4 regions of the Bradyrhizobium sp. UFLA05-112 genome follow, and region 3 is predicted to be linked to each of the others. Evidence: predicted binding sites of a transcription regulator. Region 3 holds the regulator's gene; each other region holds the start of a gene.
What was found. The regulator PhoB, encoded in region 3, activates phosphate uptake and scavenging genes when phosphate is short. The targets are predictions, from matches to a motif close to TGTCATNNANCTGTCAT.
Positions count from the first base shown of each region.

Region 1: the regulator PhoB is predicted to act here: its motif matches at 5,913-5,929, upstream of SO180_RS33665 (phospholipase C).
Region 2: the regulator PhoB is predicted to act here: its motif matches at 6,161-6,177, upstream of SO180_RS34910 (UDP-2,3-diacylglucosamine diphosphatase).
Region 4: the regulator PhoB is predicted to act here: its motif matches at 3,211-3,227, upstream of SO180_RS29195 (acetoacetate decarboxylase).

Region 1 covers NZ_JBANBK010000082.1:23,945-31,541, reverse strand. The annotation lists gene SO180_RS33685 (ATP-dependent Clp protease proteolytic subunit) at 1-177, shown strand, start outside; gene SO180_RS33680 (efflux RND transporter permease subunit) at 413-3,571, opposite strand; gene SO180_RS33675 (efflux RND transporter periplasmic adaptor subunit) at 3,584-4,777, opposite strand; gene SO180_RS33670 (transporter substrate-binding domain-containing protein) at 5,018-5,809, shown strand; gene SO180_RS33665 (phospholipase C) at 5,988-7,597, shown strand, end outside.
Region 2 covers NZ_JBANBK010000089.1:21,184-28,780, reverse strand. The annotation lists gene SO180_RS34945 (VOC family protein) at 120-593, shown strand; gene SO180_RS34940 (PAS domain-containing sensor histidine kinase) at 609-2,225, opposite strand; gene SO180_RS34935 (hypothetical protein) at 2,257-2,979, shown strand; gene SO180_RS34930 (CHRD domain-containing protein) at 3,105-3,524, opposite strand; gene SO180_RS34925 (c-type cytochrome) at 3,679-4,605, shown strand; gene SO180_RS34920 (Lrp/AsnC ligand binding domain-containing protein) at 4,784-5,029, opposite strand; gene thiD (bifunctional hydroxymethylpyrimidine kinase/phosphomethylpyrimidine kinase) at 5,186-5,986, shown strand; gene SO180_RS34910 (UDP-2,3-diacylglucosamine diphosphatase) at 6,201-7,013, shown strand; gene SO180_RS34905 (glycosyltransferase family 4 protein) at 7,013-7,597, shown strand, end outside.
Region 3 covers NZ_JBANBK010000006.1:13,557-21,153, forward strand. The annotation lists gene SO180_RS05055 (aspartate aminotransferase family protein) at 1-40, opposite strand, end outside; gene SO180_RS05060 (GcrA family cell cycle regulator) at 496-1,008, shown strand; gene phoB (phosphate regulon transcriptional regulator PhoB) at 1,234-1,941, opposite strand; gene phoU (phosphate signaling complex protein PhoU) at 1,956-2,672, opposite strand; gene pstB (phosphate ABC transporter ATP-binding protein PstB) at 2,684-3,502, opposite strand; gene pstA (phosphate ABC transporter permease PstA) at 3,499-4,344, opposite strand; gene pstC (phosphate ABC transporter permease subunit PstC) at 4,346-5,335, opposite strand; gene pstS (phosphate ABC transporter substrate-binding protein PstS) at 5,528-6,538, opposite strand; gene SO180_RS05095 (ATP-binding protein) at 6,682-7,597, opposite strand, start outside.
Region 4 covers NZ_JBANBK010000060.1:36,559-44,155, reverse strand. The annotation lists gene SO180_RS29205 (M48 family metalloprotease) at 1-1,861, shown strand, start outside; partial or broken gene SO180_RS29200 (patatin-like phospholipase family protein) at 2,075-3,120, opposite strand; gene SO180_RS29195 (acetoacetate decarboxylase) at 3,401-4,177, shown strand; gene SO180_RS29190 (transporter) at 4,287-5,303, shown strand; gene SO180_RS29185 (carbohydrate porin) at 5,339-6,733, shown strand; gene SO180_RS29180 (molybdopterin-containing oxidoreductase family protein) at 6,968-7,597, shown strand, end outside.

The DNA.
Region 1 (7,597 bases), on a different contig from region 3:
ACGCATGCCACCGACGAGTTCTTCCGTAACGACATCGGCATCCGCGGCGTTAGCGAGGTCTGGCTTGCCATGATGCGTAAGAAGATCTCGGGCAGCGATATCTGGATGAGCGGTCAACAGCTCGTAGATGAGGGCTCTGGCATCGTCGATAGCCTTGTTCGCACGCCCGCTCGTTAGCAGACATCAGCCAACTGCACCAAGTCTGAGGGCACGTACCAGGGCACAGGATCAGCTCGGCCGCCCGGTATCCGTCCTAACGCAGGCGTTGCGATCATGACTGTATGCACCTGATTTGCCCGACGCGTCAAGTTATTTCGTAAAATACGAAATTTTCGTGCCGGCGTCGTCAGCTACTTTGCATGGGGTTGTTTTCGACATTTTTGCTCCTCCCTCGTCGGAGAGAGGGGAGCGCCTAGGATTTCGCCTCGACGGCCGGCTTCGCCACCGGCGCTGTCTTCTTCGACGCACGCCAGTTCTCGAAACGCTGCACCACCACGAAGAAGGCAGGCACGAACAACACGGCGAGGCAGGTCGAGGCGAGCATCCCTGAGAACACGGTGATGCCGATCGACTTGCGGGCGCTGGCGCCGGCGCCGGTTGCGAGCACCAGCGGCACGACGCCGAGGATGAAGGCGAACGACGTCATCAGGATCGGCCGGAAGCGGGCGCGTGCCGCTTCGATCGCGGACTCCAGCAACGGTTTGCCGTCGCGGACGTGCAACTCCAGCCCGACCTCGACGATCAGGATGGCGTTCTTGGCCGACAGCGCGATGAGGAGGATCAGGCCGATCTGGCAATAGAGGTTGTTGTCGATGTTGAGGCCATTGAGCACCAGCATCGGCCCGATCAGCGACAGCGGCACCGCGAGGATCACCGAGATCGGTGCGTACCAGCTTTCGTACTGGCCTGCGAGCACGAGATAGACCAGCAGCATGGCGAGGCCGAACACCCAGTAGATCTGGTTGGAGACGGCCTTCTCCTGATAGGACATCGCGGTCCATTCGAAGCCGGTGCCGGGCGGCAGCGTCTTGTCCGCGATCTCCTCCATCAATTGCAGGGATTCGCCGGACGAGTACCCCTGCGCCGGCAGGCCGACGATGGTCGAGGAGGGATAGAGATTGTAGAGGCTGATCAGCGACGGACCCGTGGCCGGCGTGATCGTGGCGACGGTGCCGATCGGGATCATGTCGCCGTTCGAGTTGCGAACCTGCATGTTGGCGATGTCGCGCTCGGTGACGCGGAACGCCGGATCGGCCTGGGTATAGACCTGGAACACGCGGCCGAACTTGTTGAACTGGTTGACGTAGGATGAGCCGAGATAGGTCGACAGCGCCGAGAATACCTGGTCCGTCGTCACATGCAGCGTCTGGGTCTTGATGCGGTCGATCTCGACGTTGAATTGCGGCACCGACGAGCGGAACGAGGACGAGACGCGCTGGAGCGCACTCTGGCTCTGGGCGTTAGAGACCATCGCGCTCGTGATCGCCTGGAGCTTTGCGAAATCGCTGTTGCCGTCGCGCAGCTCGACCTGCATCGAGAAGCCGGCGGCGTTGCCGATGCCCTGAATCGGCGGCGGCGGCAGCACCAGCGTGCGTGCCTCCATGATGGTCGCGACCCTGTCGTTCAGGCCGTACACCAGCGAACGCAGATCCTCGCCTTTGCCCCGCGCATCCCAGTCCTTCAGGATGATGTAGGCGACGCCGGCATTCGCGAGGCTCGCGCTGTTGTCGAGCGCGGAAATGCCGGCAATGGTGATGACCTGCTGGACGCCCGGCGTGTCCTTGATAAGCTCGCTGGCCTTGTCGAGCACCTTCTGGGTTCGCTCGAGAGAAGCGCCGTCGGGTAGCTGCACGGCGGCGATCAGATAGCCCTGGTCCTCGATCGGCAGGAAGCCGGTCGGCACCCGTGAGAGGCCGTAGCCGCCGATCGCGATCAGGACCAATGCAATCGCGACCGAGACCGTGGCGTTCCTGACGAGGGCGCCGATCAGCCGCGTATAACCCCGCTCGACGCGGTTATAGACGGCGTTGAAGCCGCGGTAGAAGAAGTTGCGCTGCTCCGGCGGCACGGTCGGCCGCAGCCACAGCGCGCACTGCGTCGGCTTCAGCGTCGCCGCGTTGATGGCGCTGAGCAGCGCGGTCGCGGCGATCACCAGCGCGAATTGCGAATAGATGCGACCCGTGAGTCCTGCGAGGAACGAGGCCGGCAGGAACACCGAGATCAGCACAAGAGTAATTCCGACGATCGGCGCGAACAGCTGGTCCATCGCCCGGATCGCGGCGTCGTGACCGTTCATGCCCTGCTCGATGTTGTGGGCGGCGCCTTCCACAACGACGATGGCGTCGTCGACCACGATGCCGATCGCGAGCACGATCGCAAACAGCGTCGACATGTTGATGGTGAAGCCGAGCGCGGCCATGGCGGCGAACGCGCCAATGATGGTCACCGGCACCGTCGTCGCCGGCACCAGCATCGCGCGCCAATCCTGCAGGAACACCAGGATCACGACCAGGACCAGGAGACCCGCCTCGATCAGGGTCATGTAGACCTCATGCACCGAGGCCTGCACGAATTTGGTGGTGTCGAACGGCGTGTCGTATTTGATGCCTTCCGGAAATCGCTTGGCGAGTTCCGCCATCTTCTTTTCGACGGCCTGCTCGACCTGCAGCGCATTGGCGCCGGGCGACTGGAACACGCCGATGCCGGTGGCGGGCTGCTTGTTGAGCGAGAATATCTGGCTGTAGGTCTGCGCGCCCAGCTCGACCCAGCCGACGTCGCGCACGCGCGTGACGTCGCCGCTGGTGCCGGTCTTGACGATGATGTTCTCGAACTGCGTGGTGTCGTCGAGGCGTCCGTTGACGTTGAGAGTGTACTGGAACGCCTGACCCGGCGGCGTCGGCGGCGCGCCGACCTGGCCGGCCGACACCTGTTGGCTCTGCTGCTGGATCGCGTTGATGACGTCCTGCGGCACCAGATCGCGGGCCAGCAGCTTGTTGGGATCCAGCCACACCCGCATCGAATACTGGCCGGCGCCGAATACCGTGACGTTGCCAACGCCGGGCAGGCGCGAGAGCTCGTCGCGGATGTTGATGGTGGCGTAGTTGCTCAAATAAAGGCTGTCGAACCTGGAGTCCGGCGAGGTCAGCGTTACGAACAGCAGGATCGAGGTCGACCGTTTCTGCACGGTCACGCCCTGGTTCTGCACCGATTGCGGGAGTTGCGACAAAGCGCTGGAGACGCGGTTCTGCACCAGCACTTGCGCGAAGTTGAGGTCGGTGCCGATCTTGAAGGTCACGGTCAACGTGTAGGTGCCGTCGGAGCCGCTGTAGGACTGCATATAGAGCATGTCCTCGACACCGTTGACCTGCTGCTCGATCGGCAGCGCGACCGTGTCGATCACGGTTTTCGCGCTGGCGCCGGGATAGCGCGTGGTGACCTGCACCGTGGGCGGTACCACGTCCGGATATTGCGCGATTGCGAGGTTGAACAGAGCGACGCCGCCGATCAGGATCATCAGAAGCGCGATGACGTTCGAGAGGACCGGCCGCTCGATGAAGAATTTTGAGATCATGGCCGGCAGCTCCTACTTGGCAGACGCCTGTGGCTGCTCGATCTTCGTCAGCTGCGGATCGATCTTCTGGCCCGGGATCACCCGCAACAAGCCTGCGATCACGACACGGTCGTCCGGCTTCAGGCCGTTCTCGATCACGCGCAGGCCGTTGTCGACCTGACCAATTTGCACCTTGCGCTGCTCGACCGTGTTCTCGTTGTTGACCACCAGCAGATAGCGGCCGCCCTGGTCGCTGCCAAGGGCTGTGTCGGGGACAAGAAGCGCATTCTTGTCCTGGTCGAAGGGCACGCGGACGCGGACGAAATAGCCGGGCAGCAAAACCCGCTTGTCATTGGGAATGAGGCCGCGCACCGCGAGCGTGCCGGTCGACGAGTTGAGGGTGGGCGAGACATAATCGAGGTGGCCCTCATGCGGATAGCCGGTCTCGGTTTGCAGGCCGACCTCGACCGGCAACTGCTTGAGGTCGGCGACGGTCATTCCGCGGCGGGCTGCTTCGGCGCGGATGCGTAGGACGTCCTGCTCATTGACCGTGAAGTTCACCCAGATCGGGTCCAGCGCGACAATGGTCGCGAGCTGCGTCGGGGAGGAGACGCCGACGAGCTCGCCGATCGAGACCAGGTGCGCGCTGACGATGCCGTCGAAAGGCGCCGAGACCTTTGTGTAGCCGTAATTGACCTCGGCGAGCCTCGTGTTGACCTGGGCCTGCTGGAGACTGGCTTGGGCGTTGTCACGGGTGGATGTCGACGTGTCGAGGGTCGATTGTGAGACCGCCTGGCGCTGCACGAGCTCGGTCTGCCGCTTGAAGTCGGCTTCGGCCTGCTTGAGCGTGGCCTGCGCGCCGACCTCGGCGGCCTGCGCCTGTTCGACCTTCAGCTTGTAGGTTTCCGGCTCGATCGTGAAGAGCTGGGTGCCCTGTTTCACGAAGGTGCCGTCCTGATAGTCGATCGTTTGCAAAAAGCCCTGCACGCGGGCCACGAGATCTACGCTCTTGATCGGCGCAGTGTTGCCGGTGGCCTCGACATAGCGCGTCACTGCGCGCTGCACGGGCACTGCGACATCCACCTTGGGCGGCGGCGGCGGCGCGTAGACGTTCTTCTGATCGCACCCCGCAAGTGCGACGACGACGGTCATTGCGGCGAGGAGCCGCCCGATCTGTCCAGGCTGTTGATCGTGCCGTGCGGGACAAGCGAGATTCGCGCGCGTCATTGCGGTGTTCCCCGTCTGTTGTATGCCTGCGGCAGGCCGCCTCGCGATTTGATAGCAACAAACGGGGGGCCGTGGAACACCATAGCCATGGCGGCGCGATGGTCTTGCACTGCGAAGAGCGGCGCGGCATGTGACAGTTTTGTCTGTGATTACGGCAAATCCGCTTTTCACCGGGCGCACGATCGATCACAATTTCGACGGGGTACGGATGACGGACGAGCGGACGGGGAGACACATGACATGCCAATCTCGATCTGGCCGGCCTGCGCCGGTCTCGCGCTCGCGGCGATGATGGCGGTGCCGGCGATGGCGGAGGATCTCAGGGCTGAAATTGCGCCGAGCGGCAAATTGCGCGTCGCCATCGCGATCAGCCCGGCCGGCGGCGCGTTCTGGTCGACCAGGACTGAAGCAGGCTTCGCCGGCGTGCCCGTCGACCTCGGCAAGGCGATGGCGGGCGAGCTCGGCGTGTCAGTCGAATATGTGGTGCACAACAATTCCGGACAGATCACCGACACGGCCGCGAGGGGGAGCTGGGATGTCACGTTCCTGCCGAAGGATCCCGAACGTGAGACCAAGATGGCGTTCGGGCCGATCTACGAGGTCGCCGACGCCACATACATCGTCAAGCCGGGATCGGGCGTGACCAATTTTGCGACGCTCGACCAGCCCGGCATCAAGGTTGCCGCCGTCAACGCCACGACCACGATGCGCGGCGCCGTCGCGCATCTAAAGGCTGCGAAGGTGACGGGCTATCAGACCTATGACGAAATCTTCGAACTCCTGAAGAACGGTGAGATCGACGCCTTCGCGCTGTCGCGCGACCAGCTCAACAAGATGGCGCAAAAGATTCCCGGCACGCGCGTGCTGGACGAGACCTTCAAGAAGACGGTCACTGCGGTCGCCGTGCCACTCGGCCATTCGCAGGCGCTGGCGTTCGTCACCAAGTTCATGACCGATGCGCTCGTCAATGGCACCTTGCGCAGAGCCTATGACGCCAACGGCCTGAAGGACGCGCCGATCCGGACGGAATAGGGCGTCCCTTCGTCGAAACGAGCGCGCTGAGGATCTCGGCCAAACACGCCGCCCAAAAAAAACGCAGCCTCGCGAAGGCCGCGTGATGCGGTCTGCGTCAAACCGACACAGACCTGTCATTCACGGCGGTTAGTTTGCCGCGCGTCGATGTCATAATTTTTGATCTTGGGGCAATAAGATGAAAAACAAACTTCTCGGCACGACCGCGATTCTCGCGGTCGCGATGGCGCTCGTGTGCGGCGCACCGGTGTTCGGTCAGGACGACTTCGATCGCGATCAACGCCACCACCACACCGAGACGCCGATCAAGCATCTCGTGGTCATCTTCAACGAGAACCGCTCGTTCGACAATTATTTCGCAACGTATCCGAATGCGACCAACCCGTCGGGCTCGATTCCTTTCGTTGCCAAGCCGCATACGCCGAAGGTGAACAACCTCGCCAACGCCAACTTGCTGACAAGCAATCCGAACAACAACGCGGCCAACGGCGCCGGCGCGACGAATCCTTTCCGTCTTGACCGCACGCAGGCCAACACTCAGTCGCAGAACCATGCCTACACGCCGGAGCAGCAGGCCTATGACAACGGCAAGGCTGATCTGTTCCCGAAATATACCGGTCGCGGCACAGCCGGCGGCGTCGGTGCTTTCGGCACCACCGGCCAGGTGATGGGCTATTTCGACGGCAACACCGTCACCGCGTTCTGGAATTACGCGCAGCACTTCGCGATGAACGACAATGCCTACACCGACACCTATGGTCCGTCGACGGTGGGCGCGTTGAACGTGATTTCGGGCCAGACCAATGGCGCAGTGGCGGTGCTCGGCAATAATCCCACGCAAATCATCGCAGACGGCCAGGGTGGCCTCACGGTGATCGGCGACCCCGGTCCCGCCTATGATCCTTGCAGCACGCCGGGCTACACGACGCAGGTCACGATGACCGGCAAGAACATTGGTGATCTGCTCAACGATGCCGGCATCAGCTGGGGTTCGTTCATGGGCGGCTTCGATCTTTCCGTGACCAACTCGAACGGCACCACCGGCTGCGCACGCAGCTCGTTTTCGACCGTCGTCGGCGCCGCCAAGGCGGACTATGTTCCGCATCACGCCTGGTTTCAGTTCTACAAGTCGACCGCGAATTCGACCCATGCGCGGCCGAGCTCGGTCCATGCGATCGGCCACACCTACGAGAAGGACGGCAAGACCCTCGATCCCGCCAATCACGGCTACGACCTCGAGGATTTTTACGCGGCGGTGAAGGCAGGCAATCTCCCAGCGGTCTCCTACGTCAAACTGCCTGCCTATCAGGATGGCCATGCTGGCTATTCCGATCCCCTCGACGAGCAGCAGGGAACGGTCGAGCTGATCAACTTCCTCCAGAAGCAGCCCGAGTGGCGCGAGACGGCTGTCATCATCACCTATGACGACTCGGACGGCTGGTATGACCACGCTTACGCCACGCCTACGAGCGCCTCCTACGACACGACCGCCGATCAGCTTAACGGTTCCGGCCAGTGCGGCCTCGGCACCGCCAAGCAGCCGCAACAGAACGGTGTCAGCGGCAAGCCCGTCAACGGCCGTTGCGGTCCCGCCACCCGCGTGCCCTTCGTCGTGATCTCGCCCTACGCCAAGACCAACTTCGTCAGCCACACCGCCATCTCACAGGCTTCGGTGGTGCGCTTCATCGAAGACAACTGGCTGCACGGCAAGCGCCTCGGCGGCGGCTCGTTCGATGCAACGGCCGGTTCGATCATGGATCTGTTCGATTTCCATCAGGACCATGGCCA
Region 2 (7,597 bases), on a different contig from region 3:
CGAGTCTGTTCCGAAATCTGATGGCTGACGCGGGACGAGTCAAGAAATTGCCATTGGCTGCGACCATATCAGGGCGAGGGGATTGAACCTGATTGGAGTGGAACTGAAAGGAATCGCGAATGGCAAAGAACACGATTTGCCTTTGGTACGACAAGGACGCCGAAGCTGCTGCCCGCTTCTACGCCGAGACGTTCCCCGACAGCAAAGTGAATGCTGTCCGCCGCGCACCTGGTGACTATCCATCCGGCAAGGCGGGTGATGTGCTGATGGTCGAATTCACGGTCGCCGGCATGCCTTGTCTCGGCCTCAATGGCGGTCCCGCATTCAGACACAGCGAAGCCTTCTCGTTCCAGATCGCGACCGACGATCAAGAGGAGACTGACCGTTATTGGAATGCCATCGTCGGCAATGGCGGGCAGGAGAATGCGTGCGGCTGGTGTAAGGACAAATGGGGCATTTCCTGGCAGATCACGCCGCGCGTGCTGATGGAGGCGATGGCGGCGGGCGGTGACGAAGCAAAGCGCGCATTCGAAGCGATGATGGGCATGACGAAGATCGACGTCGCCGCGATCAAGGCGGCCCGACGCGGCTGAAGTTGTGCTTGAGCGTCATGTCGCGGGTTTAATGGGCAGTTCGATAACGCACCGCAAGCCATCGGGCCGCAAGTCGAACCGCGTCGTCGCCCCGAGCTGTCCGGGCAGTCCCTGTTCGAGCAGTGTCCGGCCGAAACCATGTCGATGCGATATGACGAGCTCGGCGAGCTTCCGTCTATGTTCGCTCCATTCGAGACGCAGCGCGGGCTTGTCAGTGCTCGCCAGCTGCCAGCGGATTTGCAGGGTGCCGCCGGAGCCATTGAGGACACCGTGCTTGATGGAGTTCGTGCCCAGTTCGTGCAGAGCGAGCGAAAGCATCTGCACGGAATCCCTGGGAAGGGCTAGGTTCGGGCCACCGATGGAGACGTCGGAGGAATCCGCCACGCCCAGCGAATTCATTTCCATGTGCACGAGCTCATCAAGGCCAACCGCTTCCGACGCCTCGCGGGAGAGAAGGCCCTGAACCCGCGAAAGCGCGGCCAGGCGCCCGTTGAAGTCACCTGCATAATCATCGAGTGACGCGCTCCCCGCCCGCGTCCGTTCCGAGATTGACTGGACCACCGCGAGCAAATTGCGACTTCGATGCTGCAATTCTCGCACGAGAAGCTCCTTGGCCCGCGCGGAGCGTTGCTCCCTCTCGATGCTCTGGAGCGCCGATATCGATCCCGCCAGTTCGGCGGCGACCAGCATCAGGAAATCAAGATATTCTGAATTGAGATGCAGGCGCGAATTGGCGCCGATGAGCAGCGCGCCTGCAAGGTTGTTGCCGGAGCTCTTGCGCAAAAGTGGCAACGCGACGAGTTGCGTCGTCGGCTCAAGCCAGGTGCCGCCCGGCAGCGCGAAGGGAGGTTCGGACGATCGCTCGATGATCCGCAGCGTGCGCGTATTGAGGACATTGACGATGCCCCATTCATCGTCGGGTGACAACGCCGACAACGAGGACGGAAACAGAGCGCGATCGATCTGGCTTGCAGCGACGAGCCGGGCGTTCCCGTTCTCGTCGGCTATGTATTGAACGGCGAACGGGATGTCGGGATTGTCGCAGCAGAGCAGATCCAGAAGATTCTGACAGGTCTCCTCGATGGTCACCGCGCCCGTCGTTGCTTCGATCGTCGCCTTGGACAGCGCGCCCAAGACGCGCATCCGACGCTCGGTCAGGACGCGCGCGGTGGTTTCAACGACCGCCGTGAGGACGCCGACGATGTTGCCGGTCGCATCGATCAGCGGACTATGTGAATACGTGAAATAGCATTCCTCCATGTATCCGTGGCGGTCGCTCGCCAGCAGCAGGTCTTGCGACCAGTTCGCGACGCCCTTGAGTGCGCCTTCGAATTGTTGACCGACGATCGGCCAGGTGTCGGGCCAGGAGTCGGCGCCCGGTCGGCCGAGGCCATGGGGATGCTTGGTCTCGCCGAGGATCGGCTGCCACGCATCGTTGTACAGCATGATGAGCTGCGGCCCCCACCAAACGACCATGGGAAAGCGGGAATTGAGGCAAGTTGCAACTGTTGACTTGAGCGTGTCCGGCCATTGCGCGGGTATACCGAGCGGGGACGTCGACCAATCGTGCGCGCGCATCAGCGCGCCCATCTTGCCGCCCCCGTTGAGGAAATCGGTCGAGTGCCCGCCCATGACCTGACCTTGTCACGCACTGAACGGTCGCTTGGCCCAGCCATTCAAATTGGCGATCCGGCGCGAGCTCCGCATTCTGTTCGAAAAGTCGGCCGCCTGCACAACGCGTGCGACCAACGACCATAACCCGGAATCACCAGTCAGACCATCGAATTTCGCCCGGCCGAAGCGGACTGCGTGTCAGCGCACGGTGGTGATCAATTTCGATCAAGCAAGTGGTGCCGGCGCGTGGCACACTGCGGATGGAGAAAAGCACATTGGCTCAACGACAACAGTCGAGACTCGCATGTTCCGCGTGACGGCAGATACATTGCAGGCCTATCTCGATTTCGATCCAGAGCGAAAGCATGACCTGGTCAACCTTCACAAGCTGATCGTTCAGGCTGCTCCGGCCCTCAAGCGGTTTTTCCATAAGGGAACACCAGCGGGAGAGGCGGGTATGCGGATGAAGATGATCGGCTATGGAAAATTTCGTTATGCGATCAAATCTGGGAAGACCACCGAATGGCCGGTGATTGGTGTTGCTCTTCAGAAGAACTACATCAGCGTGTACGTAGCGGTGACGAGGCAGGGCGCGCCGGTCGTCCCCAGATATGCGGGACAGCTCGGCGAATTGCGAATGGGCGGCAACAACTTCAGTTTCGAAAGGTTCGATGATCTGAGGCAGAATGCGATGTCGCTGCTGTTCGCGGAAGTTGCCGACATCTTCACGTCGGATCCGAAAAATCCCGTTCGATACATGCAGGGCGCGTGATGTGCTTCGCGGGAGTTGGAGGATGACGGCGTTGGACAGGGCGCGCGCTATGCCTTGTCGTGGGCTTGAAAAAGGCCGGACGCTGGCGCGCCCGGCCTCTCGTCGCGCGAGGATGTCGCAACGCTTTACTTCGTCACCTGGCCGCGGATCTCGCCGCCCGGGTTCGCTGCGGTGTGGATGTTGATGTAGTACTTGCCGCCGAGCAGATCGGCGGCCTGCGCGTCGGTGAGCGTCGCTTCGCCCTTGACGGGGCTCGACGTTGCATTCGGGATCGCGACCGCGACACCGGCATTCTTGCCGGTCTCGGCCGGGCCGTGGAAGTGAGCGGCGGTCGCCGGGCCCGAGAGTCCGGAATAGGTGACGGTCCAGGAGAGTTTCTTGCTGGGGGCGTCATAGTCGAGATCGGCCGTGCCGGTGCCGCTGCTGGTCGTCGCAGGCACCTCGGCCTTGCCGTCCAGCGTCGCCTTCAGTTTCTCCGCGCAGGCGGGTCCGGCAAACGCAACGGCGGCCGTCAGCGCGAGCGTGGCAAAAAGGGGCTTGTTCATGGGTCTCTCCCTGTTGACCTCGAAAGGTGGCAAACGTCCAAACAGTGCGACTTGGAATTTATTCCCCTCCAGCGTTCAAACCATCTAAATTATTCGTGGCTGGAGCGACGGTGGCTGCAGCCTTAAGTTCGTCTGACATCGATGGATTTCGTGAATGTTGCGACGAACGATCATTGCTGCGCTGCTTGCCGCCGGTCTTGGCCTCGCGCTCTATTGGTGGCTCACGGCGCCGGTCGCCCTGGCACTGCCCGCCGCCTCGCGTGCGCCCGATCTTGCCAACGGGCAGGAGCTGTTCAACGCCGGCGGTTGCGCTTCCTGCCATGCTGTGCCGGGCCAGCCCGACCGCCTGCGGCTTGGCGGCGGGCTTGCGATTGGCTCGCCGTTCGGCACCTTCTACGCGCCCAACATCTCGCAGGATCCGGCCGACGGGATCGGACGTTGGAGCGAGGCCGATTTCGTCAATGCGGTGATGAAGGGCGTCTCACCCGATGGCGCGCATTACTTCCCGGCATTTCCTTATACGTCCTACGCGCATGCGAAGGTGGACGATGTGCGCGATCTCTTCGCCTATCTGAAGACGCTGCCCGCCGTTCCGGGCAAGGTGCGCGATCACGATTTGCCGTTTCCGTTCAACATTCGCCGCAATGTCGGCGTCTGGAAATTTCTGTTCATGGACGGTACGCCTTTCGTAGCCGATGCCGCGCGCGCGCCGCAATGGAATCGCGGCGCCTATCTCGTGAACAGTTTTGGCCACTGCGCCGAGTGCCACAGCCCGCGCAATCTGCTCGGCGGCCTGATGACGTCGCAACGCTTTGCCGGTGGCCCCAGTCCGGACGGTGAGGGCTGGGTCCCGAACATCACGCAGAAGGGCATCGGCGACTGGAGCGAAAAGGACATCGCCGATTTCCTCGAGACCGGCGACATGCCCGAGGGCGACAGTGCTTCCGGCGCGATGCGGCCGGTGATCAAGAATCTCGCGCAGCTCACGCCGGAGGACCGCGCCGCGATGGCCGCATATCTGAAATCGCTGCCGCCGGTCGAGGGACCCAAGCCGCCGCCGAAGCGGAAGGAGGGCGGTTAGAGCAGATGAGATTTGGCCCGGCTGATCGCGGGGTCTTACCTCTCCACAGCGGGGAGAGGTCGGATTGCGAAGCAATCCCGTGAGGGGCCGCAGCGATCAGTGAGATCGTACCCCCCACCCGGACTGCATCTTTCGATGCGATCCGACCTCTCCCTGCGGGAGAGGTGAGATTGGGCGGCTAGCGGCCGCCAAACGCCTTGAAGGTGATGATGGTGAGGGTGTCCTGGATGCCCGGCAGGACCTGTACCTTCTCGTTGATGAAGTGGCCGATGTCGGTGTCCTTGTCGACATAGAACTTCACCAGGAGATCATAGTGACCGGCCGTGGAATAGATCTCGGAGGCGATCTCGGCTTCGGCGAGCGCGTTGGCGACCGTGTAGGACTGGCCGAGCTTGCATTTGATCTGAACGAAGAAAGGAACCATCGCGGTTGCTCCGAAGGCATGATTTGGCGGCTAATAGGCCAAAATCGGCCGGCTTTAGCAAGCGAACTTGCTGGCCTCGTGGCGTAAGCAAGCTTGCTGGTCCCGGGTATGCGCGTTAGGACAGACCATGGCCCCGATCCATCCGAAAGCCGCGCCATGACGACGCCCATAGCGCTCACCATCGCCGGCTCCGATTCGAGCGGCGGCGCCGGCATTCAGGCCGACCTGAAGACCTTCGCCGCGCTCGGCGTCTACGGCGCCTCCGCGATCACGGCGCTGACCGCGCAAAACACCAAAGGCGTGACCGGCATTCATGCGGTGCCCGCCGGGTTCGTGACCGCGCAGATCGATGCGGTGTTCTCCGATCTCGATGTCGACGCGGTCAAGATCGGCATGGTGGCGCAGGCCGCGAGCATCGATGCGATCGCCTCCAGCCTGGTGCGATGGTCGCCACGGCATGTGGTGCTCGATCCAGTGATGGTCGCGACCTCCGGCGACCGGCTGCTGGCGGCAGAGGCCGTCGAGGCATTGCGCACAAGGCTCATGCCACTTGCATCGGTGATCACGCCGAACCTGCCCGAGGCAGCCGCGCTGCTTGATGAGCCGGTAGCAGAGAGCGAGGCCGGGATCGAGAGCCAGGGGCGCCGCCTGCTCGCGCTTGGCTGTCGCGCGGTGCTGATCAAGGGCGGGCACGGGCAGGGCGCCGAGAGCATCGACTATCTCGTCAGCGCGGACGGCGTGATCGCGCTCGCCGCGCCGCGGGTTGCGACCCAAAACACCCATGGCACTGGCTGCTCGCTGTCGTCTGCCGTCGCAGCAGGGCTTGCCAAGGGCGAGGACCTCGCTACGGCCGTGCGCGATGCCAAGGTCTGGATCAGTACGGCGATTGCCGCCGCCGAACGCTTCAGCGTCGGTCACGGCCACGGGCCGATCCATCATTTCCACAAATACTATTGACCTCGGCCGCGATGGCGGCGGCTAGCCGGCGTTAACCAATAAACCTAGGGGTTCCCGGAGTTTTGCGGAGGCCTCTGCGGGGCCATGTCGCCTGATTGTCGCATGCGGCTGATATCCGCGAAGAGGGCGAGGCAAGGTTTGATTCGTATCTGAGGGTGCCTCACAGGTTCAACCGGTCATCCCCCTGTCACGGGATATTGTTACAGGCTGGCGCATGGGAAGTTACGATGTGAGTGACGAGAGCCCGGAGCGGCGCTTTCGCACGTTGTTCATCTCCGACGTTCATCTCGGAGCCCGCGGTTCGCAAGCCGACCTCCTGTTGGACTTCCTGCGCTACCACGACGCCGATACGATCTATCTGGTCGGCGACATCGTCGATGGCTGGGCGCTGAAATCGAGCTGGCACTGGCCGCAATCGCATAACGACCTCGTCCAGAAGCTGCTGCGCAAGGCTCGCAAGGGTGCCAAGGTCATCTACGTACCCGGCAATCACGACGAGTTCCTGCGCAACTATTACGGCACGCATTTCGGCGGCATCGACGTCGTGGAGAACACCGTCCACACTGGTGTGGACGGCAAGCGATATCTCGTCATCCACGGCGACATCTTCGACCTCGTGGTGCAGAACGCGCGCTGGCTCGCCCATCTCGGCGACAAGGCCTACGACTTCGCGATCCAGATGAATCGCTTCGTCAACTTCTTTCGCCGCATGTTCGGCGTGCCCTATTGGTCGCTGTCGCAATGGGCCAAACAGAAGGTCAAGAACGCAGTCAACTATATCGGCGCGTTCGAGCAGGCGCTCTCCGCCGAAGCACGTCGCCATGACGCCGACGGCGTGATCTGCGGCCACATCCACTACGCCGTGATCCGCGACGAAAACGGCATCCGCTACATGAACTGCGGCGACTGGGTCGAGAGCTGCACCGCGCTGGTCGAGCACGATGACGGCCATTTCGAGATCATCACCTGGGCAGATCAGTTGCAGAAGCCTGCGGCCGTTCCACAGGTCGCGGCAAGAGCCGCATGATGCGCATCCTGGTCGCGACCGACGCCTGGCACCCGCAAGTCAACGGTGTGGTTCGGACTCTGACCAAGCTCGCTGACGCTGCGAAGGCGCTGGACGTCGAGTTCAGCTTCCTCACCCCGCAATCGTTCCGTACCTTCGCGATGCCGAGCTATCGCGACGTGCGGCTCGCGATGCCGCGGCCGGCGAGGATTGCCAAGCTGATCGAGGAGGCGGGCCCCGACAGCATCCATATCGCGACCGAAGGGCCGATCGGCCTCATGGTCCGCCGCTATTGCCGGCAACGCAAGCTGCCCTTCACGACGAGCTTCCACACCCGTTTCCCCGAATATGTCCGCGCCAGGGTACCGGTTCCGGGCTCGCTGATCTGGCGGGCGCTGCGCCGTTTCCACGCGTCCAGCCGCGCCGTGATGGCGGCGACCCCGGCGCTGGCGCGCGAGCTCAGTGAACGTGGCTTTGACAATGTCGTGCTGTGGCCGCGCGGCGTCGACAACAAGCTGTTCTATCCCCGCGCCATCGATCTCTGCTTCCCCGCGCCGGTGTTCCTCTGCGTCGGCCGAACCGCGATAGAGAAGAATCTCGAGGCG
Region 3 (7,597 bases):
CGAAAACGGGAAGCAGATGCGTCGCGGCGCTCTTGGTCATGGCGGTCACTTGGATGTTGGGGCCGGCTGAGGCTGCCTTGCGCAGCGCATCATTGACCTGCCCGGAAAACGAAACGTGCCGCCTTTTAAGGGCGGCACGTGTCACCATTTTATGCTTGGAAAAACCGCTGTCAATGCCGCCAGAAGGCCCTGCAAGGCGCCTGACCCGTAGTCTTGCGGTGGCGATTTTGAGTTCTTTTAGCGACGGAACATGTGGACGCGGAGCCGCAGACTCTTGCGCGGGAGTCACGCCATATTGTAGCGTTTACCGTGTCAGATACGACATCTCGTGCAGCAGTTCTGATCCTCTTAGTCCTCATGTACCGGCGTAACGTTCAGGTGCGTTTTTCGCGCCCGGCGAGCCTTAAGGGATTCTGGGGGCACGGGTTTTTCGAGGCTTAGACATCGCCACGCGGCCCCAAGGATTGGCAGGCGCGCGGCGAAGGGAAGGGTGCAATGACGGTTTTGACCTGGTCCGACGATCGCGTCGAGCAATTGAAAAAGCTCTGGGAAGCCGGGCTTTCGGCCAGCCAGATCGCTGCCGAGCTCGGGAATGTGACGCGCAACGCCGTAATCGGCAAGGTGCACCGGCTGGGCCTGTCCGGTCGCGCCAAGAGCCCGTCCTCGGCGGCTCCCCGGCCCCGCAAGGCGCGCCCCGCACAGCACATGATGCGGGTGAGCCGCCCGATCTCGCGCGGCAACACCGCCCTCGCCCAGGCCTTCGAGGTCGAGGTCGAGCCCGATCCGATCACCTACGACAACGTCGTTCCGATGAGCCAGCGCCTGTCGCTGCTCGAGCTCAACGAGGCGACCTGCCACTGGCCTGTCGGCGATCCCTCGAGCCCGGATTTCTTCTTCTGTGGCGGCAAGTCGCTCTCGGGCCTGCCCTACTGCGCGCAGCATTCGCGCGTCGCCTACCAGCCGGCGGCGGACCGCCGACGCGCACCGGCCAAGCCCGGCACGCGCTGAGGTCATCAGCGCGCGGGGCTGGCCGACGCGCAACGATGGTTCAACAAATTGGATGTCGTCCCTGCGAAAGCAGGGACCCATAATCCAGGGCGCAGTTATTGCGCGGGAAGATCACTCCGAGTCTTCGCCAAACCACTCCCCGTGGTTATGGGTCCCTGCTTTCGCAGGGACGACATCGGAGAATGTGGCGGCAGCCCGCTGGATCACCGCTGCCACCTGCAAACCTTAAGTCTGCTCCGCCTTCGCGAAACGATCGTCCAGCGCGTAGCCGGCGCCACGGACGGTGCGGATCGGGTCCTGCTCGCGGCCGAGATTGAGCAGCTTGCGCAGACGGCCGATGTGGACGTCGACGGTGCGCTCGTCGATATAGATGTCACGGCCCCAGACGCTGTCGAGCAGCTGTTCACGCGAGAACACCCGGCCGGGATGCTCCAGGAAGAACTCCAAGAGGCGATATTCGGTCGGGCCGAGGTCGATCGGCCGTCCGGAGCGCGCGACGCGACGCTTCTCGCGGTCGAGCTCGATGTCGCCGTAGGCGAGTATGGTCGCAAGCCGCTCGGGGCTTGCACGCCGGAGCAGGCCTTTCACGCGCGCGAGCAACTCAGGTACCGAGAACGGCTTGACGATGTAGTCGTCGGCGCCGGTCGCAAGCCCCCGCACCCGCTCGCTCTCCTCGCCGCGTGCCGTGAGCATGATGATCGGCAGCTGCTTGGTCTCGGGCCTGGCGCGAAGCCTGCGGCACAGCTCAATGCCGGACAGGCCCGGCAGCATCCAGTCGAGCACGATCAGGTCGGGGATATGCTCCTTGAGGCGGGTGTCGGCGTCATCGCCGCGCATCACCGTCTCGACATCGTAGCCGTCGCCTTCGAGGTTGTAGCGCAATAGCTCGGTCAGCGCTTCCTCGTCCTCAACAACCAGAATGCGTGCGCCCATGGCGTCGTCGCTCCTTAAGTGTTCGGCACGGTCGTGGCGAAGGTCGTCATGTCGCCCTTCGGGCGCTTGTCGGCGATGGCCTGACCTTCGATCATGTAAAAAACGGTCTCGGCGATGTTGGTCGCATGGTCGCCGATCCGCTCGATGTTCTTGGCGCAGAACATCAAATGGATGCAGAACGAGATGTTGCGCGGATCCTCCATCATGTAGGTGAGGAGCTCGCGGAACAGCGAGGTGCAGATCGCGTCGACCTCCTCGTCGCCTTTCCACACCACCATCGCCGCCGGCAGGTCATGCGCGGCATAGGCGTCCAGCACCGACTTCACCTGCTGCTGCACGAGGTCGGTCATGTGTTCCAGGCCGCGGAACAGCTTTAGCGGATGGAAATCGGTCTCGAGCGCGGCGACGCGCTTGCCCATGTTCTTGGCAAGGTCGCCGATCCGCTCCAGATCGGTCGCGACGCGCATGGCGCCAACGATCTCGCGCAAGTCGACCGCCATCGGCTGGCGGCGCGCGATCGTGAGCACGGCGCGCTCCTCGATCTTCTTCTGGAGCGCGTCGATCTCGGCGTCGGTTGCCACCACGCGCTGGCCGAGCGCGACGTCACGGCGGATCAGCGCATCGACGGAATCGACGATCATGCGCTCGGCAAGGCCGCCCATCTCCGCAACGAGCCGCGTGAGCTCTTGCAGGTCGGTGTCGAAGGCCTTTGCGGTATGTTCAGAAGCCATTTCCTGTCTCCTCAGCCGAAGCGGCCGGTGATGTAGTCTTGGGTACGCCGGTCGCTGGGCGACGTGAAGATCTTGCTGGTCTCGTCGAACTCGATCAGCTCGCCGAGATACATGAAGGCGGTCTTGTCCGAGACGCGCGCCGCCTGCTGCATGTTGTGGGTGACGATCGCGATCGTGTAGTTCTCGGCGAGCTCCTGGATAAGCTCCTCGACCTTAGCGGTCGAGATCGGATCGAGCGCCGAGCAGGGCTCGTCGAACAGGATCACCTCGGGACGCACCGCCACGGTGCGGGCGATGCAGAGACGCTGCTGCTGGCCGCCGGAGAGCGACAGGCCGGAGGCGTTGAGCTTGTCCTTGACCTCGTTCCACAGCGCGCCGCCGCGCAGCGCCTTCTCGACGCGGACGTCCATCTCCGATTTGGAGATCTTCTCATAGAGGCGGATGCCGAAGGCGATGTTCTCGTAGATCGTCATCGGGAACGGCGTCGGCTTCTGGAACACCATGCCGACCCGGGCGCGCAGCAGGTTGAGGTCGAGCTTGGAGTCGAGGATGTTGGTCTGGTCCAGCATGAGCTGACCGGTGGCGCGCTGTCCCGGATAGAGATCGTACATCCGGTTGAAGATGCGCAGCAGGGTCGACTTGCCGCAGCCGGATGGGCCGATGAACGCCGTGACGCGATTGGTGCCGAGCGTCAGGTTGATGTTCTTCAGCGCGTGGTGCTCGCCATAATAGAAGTTGAGATTGCGCACCGTCACCTTGGCCGGAGCCTCGGGCAGCGTCGGAGACGCCTGACGCCCGGTGGAACTTACGGAAACGGACAGATCGCTCATTTTGCAGTCCTCTCGGCGCCAAGAATGCGCGCGCCAATGTTCAGGGCAAGCACGGTCAGGGTGATCAGCAGCGCCCCGCTCCAGGCCAACTGCTTCCAGTAGGCATAGGGGCTCTGCACGAAATTGTTGATGGTGACCGGCAGGTTCGCCATCGTCTTGTTCAGGCTGAGGCTGAAGAACTGGTTCGACAAGGCGGTGAACAGCAGCGGCGCGGTCTCGCCGGCGACGCGTGCGGTGGCGAGCAGCACGCCGGTGATGAGACCGGAGCGCGCCGCGCGGTAGGCGATCCGCTTGATCACCAGCGAACGCGGCAGCCCAAGAGCAGAAGCCGCCTCGCGTAGCGCGTTCGGCACCAGCAGCAGCATGTCCTCGGTGGTGCGCAGCACGACCGGGATCACGATGACGGCCAGCGCCAGCGCGCCGGCGATCGCCGAGAAGCCGCGCATCGGCACCACCACCGCACCATAGATGAACAGGCCGATGATGATGGAGGGTGCCGACAAGAGGATGTCGTTGATGAAGCGGATTACCGAGGTCAACTTGTCGTTGCGACCGTATTCGGCGAGATAGGTCCCGGCGAACAGGCCAAGCGGCGCGCCGATGCCGACGCCGATCACGGTCATGATGATCGAACCGATGATGGCGTTGCGCAGGCCGCCTTCGGTCGAGCCCGGAGGCGGAGTGTCCGCGACGAAGATCTGAAGGTTCAGACCGGTGAGGCCGTTGTAAAGCAAGGTGATCAGGATCAGCGCGAGCCAGGTGACGCCGAAGGCGGCGGCAGCGATGCAGAGACCACGGATGACGATGTCCTTGCGGCGGCGGCGTGCGTAGATCGGGTTCATGTTACTTCCCCGCCTTCTTTTCGAGACGCAGCAGCATCAGCCGCGCGCCGGCGAGCACGAAGAACGTCAGCACGAACAGCAGCAGGCCGAGCAGGATCAGGCCGGACTGATGCAGGCCGTCGCTTTCGGCGAACTCGCTGGCGATCGCCGCCGAGATGGTCGTGCCTGGGGCGAAGATCGACGACGAGATGCGGAAGGAGTTGCCGATGATGAAGGTCACCGCCATGGTCTCACCCAGCGCACGTCCGAGTGCCAGCATGACGCCGCCGATGATGCCGACGCGCGTGTAGGGGATCACCACGCTGCGCACGACTTCCCAGGTGGTGCAGCCGACGCCATAGGCGGCTTCCTTCAGGACCGGCGGCACGGTCTTGAACACGTCGACCGAGATCGAGGTGATGAAGGGAAGCACCATGATCGCGAGGATCAGCGAGGCGTTGAACAGGCTGAGATAGGACGGCGGGCCGGCGAAGATCGCGCCCAGCACCGGAACGCCGTCGAACAGCTTGATCATGAAGGGCTGGAAGGTGTTGGCCAGGAACGGACCCAGCACGAAGAAGCCCCACATGCCGTAGATGATCGAGGGAATGCCGGCGAGCAACTCGACCGCCATGCCGATCGGGCGGCGCAGCCATTGCGGGCAGAGCTCGGTGAGGAAGATCGCGATGCCGAGGCCGACGGGAATGGCGATCAGCATTGCGATGAAGGAGGTGACGAGCGTGCCGTAAATCGGCCCGAGCGCGCCGAGCACCGGCGGATCGGCAGAGGGCGCCCAACGTTGGGTCCACAGGAAGGCGAGGCCGTATTCCCTGATGGCCGGGAAGGCGCCGACGATCAGCGACACGATGATGCCGCCGAGGATCAGGAGGACCGAGATCGCGCTGAGCCGCGTGATCCAATAGAAGGTCATGTCGCCGAGCTTGAACGCGCTCAAGGCCTTGGCGCGATCATATGGTCCGGCGTCGTCGACGATATCGCTTTGAACGGCCATCTCTGCCACGCCGATCCCCTGTACCAATTTATCTACGCTTATTGTCGGTCTCGTGCCCCGGATGCGGCGCAGCGCGAAGCGGTGCGACGCTGATCCGGGGCCGAAGTTATTGCACCCAAAGTCTTCTGGGTCCCGGCTCAGCGGCGCGTCATTTCATGCCGTACCGCGTCCGGGAGACGAGAGCCGCTGCGATCAGCTCTTGATCTCGGCAGCCCAGGTCTTCTCGATCAGCTGGACGACGCTGTCCGGCATCGGGATGTAGTCGAGCTCCTCGGCCGCCTTGCTGCCGTTCTTGAAGGCCCAGCGGAAGAACTTGATGGCTTCCTGCGAGGCCGCCTTGTCGGTGGCGTCCTTGTGCATCAGGATGAAGGTCGCCGCGGTGATCGGCCAGGACTTGTCGCCGGGCTGGTCGGTCAGGATGACGTAGTAGCCCGGAGCCTTGCCCCAGTCGGCGTTGGACGCGGCCGCCTGGAAGGCCTCGACGGTCGGCTGCACCGGCTTGCCGGCCTTGTTGACGAGACCGGTGTAGGTCAGCTTGTTCTGCTTGGCATAGGCGTACTCGACATAACCGATCGAGTTCTTGGTCTGGCTGATGTTGCCCGACACGCCCTCGTTGCCCTTGGCGCCGACACCGACCGGCCATTCGACGGCCGTGCCCTCACCGACCTTGCTCTTCCAGTCCGCGCTGGCCTTGGAGAGGTAGTTGGTGAAGTTGAAGGTGGTGCCCGAACCGTCCGAGCGGCGGACCACGGTGATCGCGTCCGACGGCAGCTTCACGTTCGGATTGAGCTTCTTGATGGCAGCATCATCCCACTTGGTGATCTTGCCGAGGTAGATGTTGGCGAGGGTCTCGCCGTCGAAGGTCAGCTCGCCGGCCTTCACGCCCTCGATGTTGACCACGGGGACGATGGCGCCCATGACCATCGGCCACTGAACGAGGCCGTCCTTCTCGAGCTGCTCGGCCTTGAGTGGCGCATCGCTGGCGCCGAAGGTCACGGTCTTGGCCTGGATCTGCTTGATGCCGCCGCCGGAGCCTATCGACTGATAGTTCAGACCGTTGCCGGTCTCCTTTTTGTAGGCGTCAGCCCACTTCGAATAGATCGGGAACGGGAACGTCGCGCCGGCGCCGGTGATGTCGGCAGCGAAGGCCGACGTCGATGCGGCCACCAGGCCAGCAGCGACGATAGTTTTGATGAAATTCATGCTGGTCTCCATAGTGGGGAGCGAAGCGCCATGCGCGCCCGATCGCGCTCCCGCGCCGCCCCTTTAGGAGCGATCGGTAGTGCTTTTACGAAGGTTTCGTGACAGTCGGATGACAGGCTTAAGCGCCTGAGATAGCTGGATTTTCAGCTTGCAGCTGGGGGCTTGGCCTGGGGAAAACAGGCCGTGAAAGTGGCGCCCTGTTTGAGCACGCTTTCGATCAAAAGCCGGCCGCGGTGCCGGTTAACGATATGTTTCACCAGCGATAATCCGAGGCCCGTCCCGCCCTGCGAGCGACTGTCGCCGACGTCAACCCGGTAGAACCGCTCGGTCAGCCTTGGCAGGTGTTCCGGTGCAATTCCGGGGCCGAAGTCGCGCACCAGGACGCGGATTTCCGGCGAGCCGTCAGCCGCCGTGACCATGCCGAGCGAGACGATCACCCGCCCGCCCGAGGCGCCGTATTTCAGCGCGTTCTCGATCAGGTTCTCGAACAGCCGCAACAATTCCTCGCGGTCGCCCGCGATCATCACCGCCGTCTCCGGCAGATTGATCTCGACGTCCACCTGCCGCTCGCGCGCCAGCGGTTCGAGCCCATCAGCGACCTGGCGGATGATCGGCACGACATCGACCAGCGTGTCGGGCCGCACATGCGCCGACAATTCCACCCGCGAAAGCGACAACAGATCGTCGATCAGGCGCGCCATGCGGGTCGCCTGGGTGTGCATGATGCCGAGGAAGCGCTCGCGCGCCCTGGGATCGTCCTTGGCCTGGCCCTGAAGCGTGTCGATGAAGCCGGAGAGCGCGGCCAGCGGCGTGCGCAGCTCGTGGCTGGCATTGGCGACGAAATCGGCGCGCATCTCCTCGACCCGGCGTAGCGGCGTCTGATCGTGGAAGGTCATCAGCATGCATTTGTCAGCGCCGCCGAACGTGGTCGGCACCGGAACCGGTGTGATGATCAGCTCCATCCAGCGGTCGACCGGCACGTGATCGAGATAGTCGGCGCGGCGCGGCTCGGATGTAGCGATCGCCTCGCGCAGCGCGGTGATGATCTCCGGCGAGCGC
Region 4 (7,597 bases), on a different contig from region 3:
CATGCTGGCGCTGCTGTTGCCGTTGGCCATGCACGATCCGGAGCATGCGCCGCTCTATGGATGGACCGGCTATTTCATCCGCTGGGTGCCGGTCGTCACGATCGTCGGCGCCTTGCTGTTTGCGGTGCAGATGGCATGGCACGTCCGCACCATCAGGCGAAGAACGGAATTTCGCTTCGTGGACGATCAGGACGAGCCGCGGCTCTGCCGTATCGTCGAACCGCTGACGATCGCGGCCGGCCTGCCGACCCCCTATGTCGCCGTCATCGACAGTCCGGCGCTGAACGCGTTTGCCTGCGGCATCCGGCAGAAGGATGCCGTGCTGGTCTTCACCAAGGGCCTGATCGACGCACTTGACGACGATGAGCTCGCGGCGGTCGCTGCGCATGAAATCATGCACGTGGTCAACGGAGACATCCGGCTGATCGCGGCTACGAACGTCTGCCTCGATACGCTGAGCCTGTTGCAGCCTCGCAGCAATTGGATGCAGGCCAACCGGATCTCGCAGGCTCTCGCACTGCCGGTTTTGGCTCTGGTATTTCCGATAATGGTTGTGCTCATTCTCATCTTCTGGTTCCTGCACCGTCTGGCGCATGACGGAAGTCACCTCGTGCGGCTGCTGATAGCGTCGGCACGCGAATTCATCGCCGATGCAGAAGCCGTCCGGCTGACCCAGAATCCTGCCGCGCTCGTCTCGGCGCTGCAACGCATCGAGGGGCGCAGTGCAATACCGGGCCTCGCGGCCGGCCAGGACGCCATGATGATCGATGGCGCGCACAAGGGAGCTTTCGCCACGCATCCCACGATCGCCGAGCGGATCGCGGCGATCGTCTCCGTCACAGGTTCGATGGCCCTGATCGCGCCTGCGCGGCGCGACACAAGGCCGCAGGAAATTCGTGCCGCGGCCAGCTTCGGTCGCAGGTCGGCATCCGCTTTCGACGTCACGGGTCTGCGCGGTTCACTGCGCGAGGCCAGTCTCGCGACCTCGCCGGCATCATTCGATGCCAATTTCAATCGGCTCGGGCTGACGCGCGAGATGACGGTTGGCGCAGTCGCCGCGATCTGCCTGTTTCTGTGGGCCCACAGCGCCGACCTCACCAGGCCCTCCGCGCTCGTGCGGGCCCTCGACCCCGGGTCGCTGCGAACCTTTTTCGCGGCGGTAGGCGAGGGGGCGCGTTGCCAGAGACAGGGAATCGGCGGGGCCTTGGGGCTCAGGAGTGCGCCGCCGGCTGGATGCGACCAGGAAGCGATCGAGAACATGCTCGCGGCCCGCAGTTCCGATGCCGGCATTCTCGTAACGCTGATGAAGAAATTGCAGCCGGATATCCCCTTTGGCCCCCAGGAGAGCGGGGTCAAGAGACGGCCGAACGGCACGTTCAGCAATGTTCCGACCGCGGATGAGCAGATCGCCGAAGTCCGGCGGGCACGGTGCTTTCAGACCGACAGCTATACGGTTGGCGATCGTGGCCTCCATTACGTCACGGAGGTGCCAAAGGCCGGCGAAACGATCTCGCTGCCGCGCTATCTGGATGTGAGCGTCTCGACCGCCCGACTCGTGAACGGAGCGTCGTCTCCTGCCGGCCGGGATGCCATGATCCTGCAATATTTCAAGAATCGAAAAAGTATGGGCGAGGTCATTCATCGCTTCTTCGGCGAACCTGGTCTGATGGTTGCAACAACGGCGTATGCCAACTCGGACCACCAGGCCGCCATCGCCGTCTTGCGCCAGCGCCTGGCCGATCCCGGCTTCGGATCCGCGCTGACGCCTTTGGAGCGGGCGGAAATCGAGGTGCTCGCCAGCGACCCGCTGGACTTCGTGTCGTGCACCGCCCGTCGCGGACGCCCAGGCAAGGACGCTTGATGTGGAAGTGGGGCCCTAGGGCAAGAGCGTCATGCGCAATGCCCTATGATGCCATAATACCCCTGATTTGCCCGACGTGTCACTTGATTTCGTAAAATACGAAAGTCGTCCCCGCCGGCCGTCGGCTACTGTGCATGGGGTTGTTTTCACACTTTTGGTCGGAGCGTCCCCGAAGGGGGCGCGCTCCTGCACGCGCGAAGGCAGTTTCAGGCCTTACGCGCTCTCCGTCTCCCGGTGCACGTCGTGGACGACGAGACCCATGCCTTCCTCGGGCATCTTGATCCAGTCGCGGCGCTTCAGCGTGCGCTTGGTGTCCTCGTAGCCGCTCGTCCAGTGCTCGCGCATCGAGGTACCTGAGAATTCGTGGTCCTTGGCGTCGCCCTCATAGGCCTTCTGCTGATAGATCAAATGCAGGATCGCGATCTCGGGCATGTTACGCAGGTTCGCCTTGAGCTTGCGCTCATCCTCGGACAATTGCTCGTCGGGAAGCTTCGCCAGCGCCTTGTAGAGCATGGCCTTCAGATTGTGCGTCCGGCGATAGACGTCGGTGTTGTGGCGCGTGCGCGAGGAATACATGATGTCCTTGTGGCGGGCCATCACGTCCTGGATCGAGCGCGGCAGCACGCCGCGCGCGCTGAACAGGTCGACCTGGAACACCAGCGAGTTGAGATCGTCTTCCTGGTCGAGCAGGTGCTGGAGCGGCGTGTTGGAGACGATGCCGCCGTCCCAGAAATGATCGGTGCCGATCCTGACCATGGGCAGCGCCGGCGGCAGCGCGCCGGAGGATGTGTATAAGAGACAGAAGGCGTCGTGTCGTAATAGCTGGTCGCCGTCCTGGCGCCGACCGGGCTGAACCAGGGATTGACCTGGTGCGGAGTGAAGAAGCCGGGCTGCCCCATCGCCGAGGTCATCCACGCGCTGGTGAGGTTGCGCCACTGGCGGAAGACGTCGCCATCCGGTGTGTAGTGCCAGATCTTGCGGTTGGTGATGCGCTCCCAGAAAATGCGGAGCTGATCGAGCCGCTTCTCCGGCTTGTTGCCCGCGATGATGGCGGAGTTGATCGCGCCGATCGAGACGCCACAGACCCAGTCCGGCTCGATGCCGGCCTCGTGCAGCGCCTGATAGACGCCAGCCTGATAGGCGCCGAGCGCGCCGCCGCCTTGCAGCACCAGCGCGACGCGATCGCAGCGCTCGGGCCGCCAGCCCCGCGAGGCAGGCTGATGTGTCTGATAAGTCGGTTGCGACGTGCGGGCGTCCATGGCGCTGTCTCCTGGCAAGCATGATCCGGAAAAGTGCGCAGCGGTCTTCCGACAAGATCATGCTTGAACAACAAGCAATTGCGCCCGGCAGTGACGGCGTGATGACAGTTGCGGTGCCGATGCGTCGTGGGCATGCAGGTCAGTCGCGCCTGACATGACAGGAGGGTCACGCGCCTGACGGAAATCCATCACACCGCAGTCAATGACGACGGCTAGCAATTCGCGTTAGGCTTGTAGCTGCCAGGCGGACATCACATTAGCGTCACACAGGAGATCAGCGATGCGCAGGGAAGACGTTCTGAGACTCCCGTCCATGCCGGCCGCCGGACCCAGCTATCCCGCCGGTCCGTATAGCTTCATCAACCGCGAATTTCTCGTCATCACCTACGAGACCGATCCGGATCTGATCCGCGGTGGCCTGCCTGAGCCGCTGGAGCCGATCGACCAGCCGATCGTGCATTATGAGTGGATCAGGATGCCGGATTCCTCCGGCTTCGGCAGCTACACCGAGTCCGGCCTGGTGATCCCGGCGCGCCTGCATGGCGAAGAGGTCAACTTCGTCTCGCAGATGTATCTCGACGACGATCCGCCGATCGCCGCGGGCCGCGAAATCTGGGGCTTTCCCAAGAAGTACGCCCATCCCAAGCTCGAGATCGTCAAGGACACGCTGACCGGCACGCTGGAATATGCCGGTCAGCTCGTCGCCATGGGCACGATGGGTTACAAGCACGAGAGCATGGCCGGCAACGGCGATCTCACCCGTGCGACACTGTCGAAGACGCAAATCAATCTGAAGATGATCCCGGGCGTCGATGGCCATCTTGAGGTCTGCCAGCTCGTCGCGATCAACCTCACCGACATCGTTCCGAAGGGCTCCTGGATGGGGCCCGGTCGGCTGCACCTCGTGCCCCACGTCAATGCGCCGGTTGCGGACTTCCCGGTCCGACGCGTGGTCGGCGCGCATCACTACATCGCCGACCTGACCCTGCCGTTCGGCCGCGTCGTGCATGATTATGTCAAGGAAGCCGCGGCCGCGACGGGTCTCGCGGCGGAGTAGGGCGGCCCATCATCAAGCTGTAACACACACGTATTTGAGTACCCGCGGGTCCCGGCGGGCGGCATTGGCCAGCCGGGAGAAATCACATCGTTTGACCGTGGGGTTGGCCATGGCTGAGCCGGCAAAGATCGTCAGCGCGTTCTCGGATGCCGCATCCGCTATTCCGGGATTGGTATGGGCCTTTCGCCTCCACGGCGACGGCAGCGCGGAGGCTCTGCCGATCGACAAACCGATCGAGTTCACGCATGACGGCCGCCTCTGGCTGCATTTCAATCTGACTGATGCGCGGTCGCGGCCCTGGGTCGCCGAGTCCAGCCTGCCGCAGCTTGCGCGCGATCTGCTCCTGTCCAAGGACACGTTTCAGCAGCTCCATGTCATCGATGACTGCGTCTACGGCGTGTTTTCCGACCTCGTGCGCGACATCGAGAGCCCGACCGAGGAAACTGCGTTCCTGCGCTTTGCGATGACGGAGCGGCTTCTTGTCAGCGGCCGCCATCAGGCGCTGTGTTCGGCGGACGCGGCGCGGCGGGTGCTGGAGGGCGGCTACCGCGTCGAGAATGTCGCGGCGCTTCTGGAGAAGATCGTCGACGAGGTCGCCGACACCATGGACCGCATGGCCGACAAGATCGGCCAGGACATCGACGGCATCGAGGAGCGTATCGCCGCCGATGAGGCCAAGCCGGAGATGCGCCGCAGCCTGAGCCGGCTTCGTCGCACCTGCGTCCGGCTGCATCGGCAGCTCACGGGCCTGCGCATCCTGTTTCACCGCCTCGACCTGAAGAGCCCGGAGAATATCCCGCCGGGTCTACGGCTTCACGCCGCCAAGCTCGCTCAGCGCCTCGATGGCCTTGACCACGACATCGTCGAGCTGCGTGAGCGCAGCCGTCTCCTCGAGGAAGAGCTGCACTTCAAGACCGAGGAGGAGAGCAACCGCCATCTCCACACCCTGTCCATCGTGACGACGCTGCTGCTGCCGCCGACGCTGATCACCGGCGTGTTCGGCATGAACACGAAGGGGTTGCCGCTCACCGACGTCGAGACGGGGTTTCTTTACGCCATGGGCCTGATGGCTGCGTCGGTCGGTCTTGCCTACGTCTTCATGCGGCGCATGGGCATTTTCAAATAGGGCGCCCAGCCGGTATCAGCCATATGTGCAGAGTCATGCCTCCGCTGCGAAGTCGGGTCGCAATCGTGGTGGCGTGTCTTGCCAGCGCGCTGGCAAGCACGGGCGCGCTCGCCGGTGCCAAGGATGAGACCGTGGCCGAATGGTTGACGCCAAAATGGTTCAACGACTGGCACGATGGGCTCGCCAACAAGGGCCTGAATTTCGGCCTCACTTATATCGGCGACAACATCGGCAATGTGTCCGGAGGCGTCGCGCGGGGCGCCATCCATTTCGGTCGCTTCGATTTCTCTGTTGACGCCGACCTCGACAAGCTCGTCGGCTGGACGGGTGGCCGCTTCTACGCCAACGCCTTCGAGATCTACGGGCGCGGGCTGACGCGCAACTACATCTACAATCTCGCCACCATCAGCGAGATCGAGGCGCTGCCCGACACCAGGCTTTACAACGCCTATTTCGAGCAGAGCCTTTTCGATGGCAGGTTGAACATCAGGGCCGGCCAGCAGGCCGCGGACGTCGAATTCTTTGACAGCGAGACCGACGACCTCTTCATCAACGGCACCTTCGGCTGGCCGGCTATCAAGGCCACCAACCTGCCGGCCGGCGGGCCGGCGCCGCCGATCGCGGTGCCCGGGATTCGCGTCAAGGCCGCGGTTTCGGACAACGTCACCGTCTTCGGTGCCGTGTTCAATGGCAATCCGGCGCGGCCCGGCGACGGCGATCCGCAGTTGCGTGACAATCACGGCCTGGCGTTTCGCGTCAATGATCCGTCATGGGTCATCGGGCAGGTTCACTTCGACTATCGTCTCGATGTCGGTGGAAACTCGCTCGCCGGCAATTTCACGCCCGGAGGCTGGTATCATTTCGGCGATTTCGACAGTCAGCGCTTAACAGCCGAGGGCCTTTCTATCGCCGATCCTACCGGAAGCGGCATTCCGGCAAAGCTGCGCGGCAATTATGGAATCTACGCGGTCGTAGAGCAGGCGCTCTGGCGGCCGCCAGGCGTGACCGAGAAGACGGTTTCGGCGTCGCTGCCGGGTGTCACCGCGTTCGGCCGGATCGCCTACAGCCCGCCGGACCGCAACCTGATCGACCTCTATCTCGACGGCGGCGTCGGCTTCGTCGGCTTTACCCCCGGCCGTCCCCTCGACCGGTTCGGAATCGGGATGGCCTATATGCGGATTTCGGGCTCTGCCCGTAGCCTCGATGTCGACACCCAGTTTTTCAACGGCATCCAGAGCCCCGTTCGCAGCAATGAGACCCTGCTCGAGGTGATCTACGAGGCGCACATCAAGCCGGGCTGGCTGCTCGCGCCCTATTTCCAATACGTGTGGCGGCCGTCCGGTGGCATCCCGAATCCGAACGATCCGAGCGGTCTCTCGCGTATCGGCGATGCCGCGGTGTTCGGGCTGACCACGACGATCAAGTACTAGGCCTGGCAGCGCCGACGTTCCTGCATGCTCTCACGCGGGTGGCCGGCTATGGCTTCGGCTGCCGCGGGAAGCCGGCTTGGGGGCTGCCGGCCCATGCCGCTTCTGATAGGATGAGTCTACAGCATGATGTGAAGCGGTTTTCCGAAAAGATCATGCTCAAACAATAACCTAAAGCGCGATGACGATTCATGCCTACCTCATCGCGCTTTAGAGCAGGACCAGGAGGATCCGGTGATGTCGGCTGTCGATTCGAAGACTGTCCGCACCATGTGTCCGATGAATTGTCATCCGACTTTCTGCGGAATGCTGGTCGAGGTCGAGAGCGGCCGGCTCAAGACGCTGAGCGGAGACAAGGATAATCCCGACAGTTCCGGGTTTCTCTGCGTGCGCGGCCGCGCCACGAGTGAGATATTCGGCAATTCGAAACGTCTTCTTTATCCGCAGATTCGCGATGACCGCGGTACAGACACTTGGCGCCGCGTCAGTTGGGACGAGGCGCTGGATTTCATGGCGAAGCGGATGCGGTCAGTCGGACCCGAGGCGGTCGGCCTGTGGGCAGGCCATGGCGGCTTCACTGCGGGCGGCGCCATAACAGTCCAGTTGATGCAGCGGTTCGCGAATATGTACGGATGTCAGAATTGGCATCCCGCAATGATCTGCTGGGGCCTTGGCGGGTTTGGCGTTGGCCTGTCCGGCGCACTCAAGGTCAATACCAAGGAGGACATGGCCGAGAACTCGAACATGATCGTCCTTTGGGGCTCAAACATTTCGAGCCAGCCCAATACGGCCCGCCATATCGTCGCGGCGCGGCGTCGCGGTGCCAAAGTTGTCACCATCGATGTGAGAAGAACGGAAGCCGCGGCG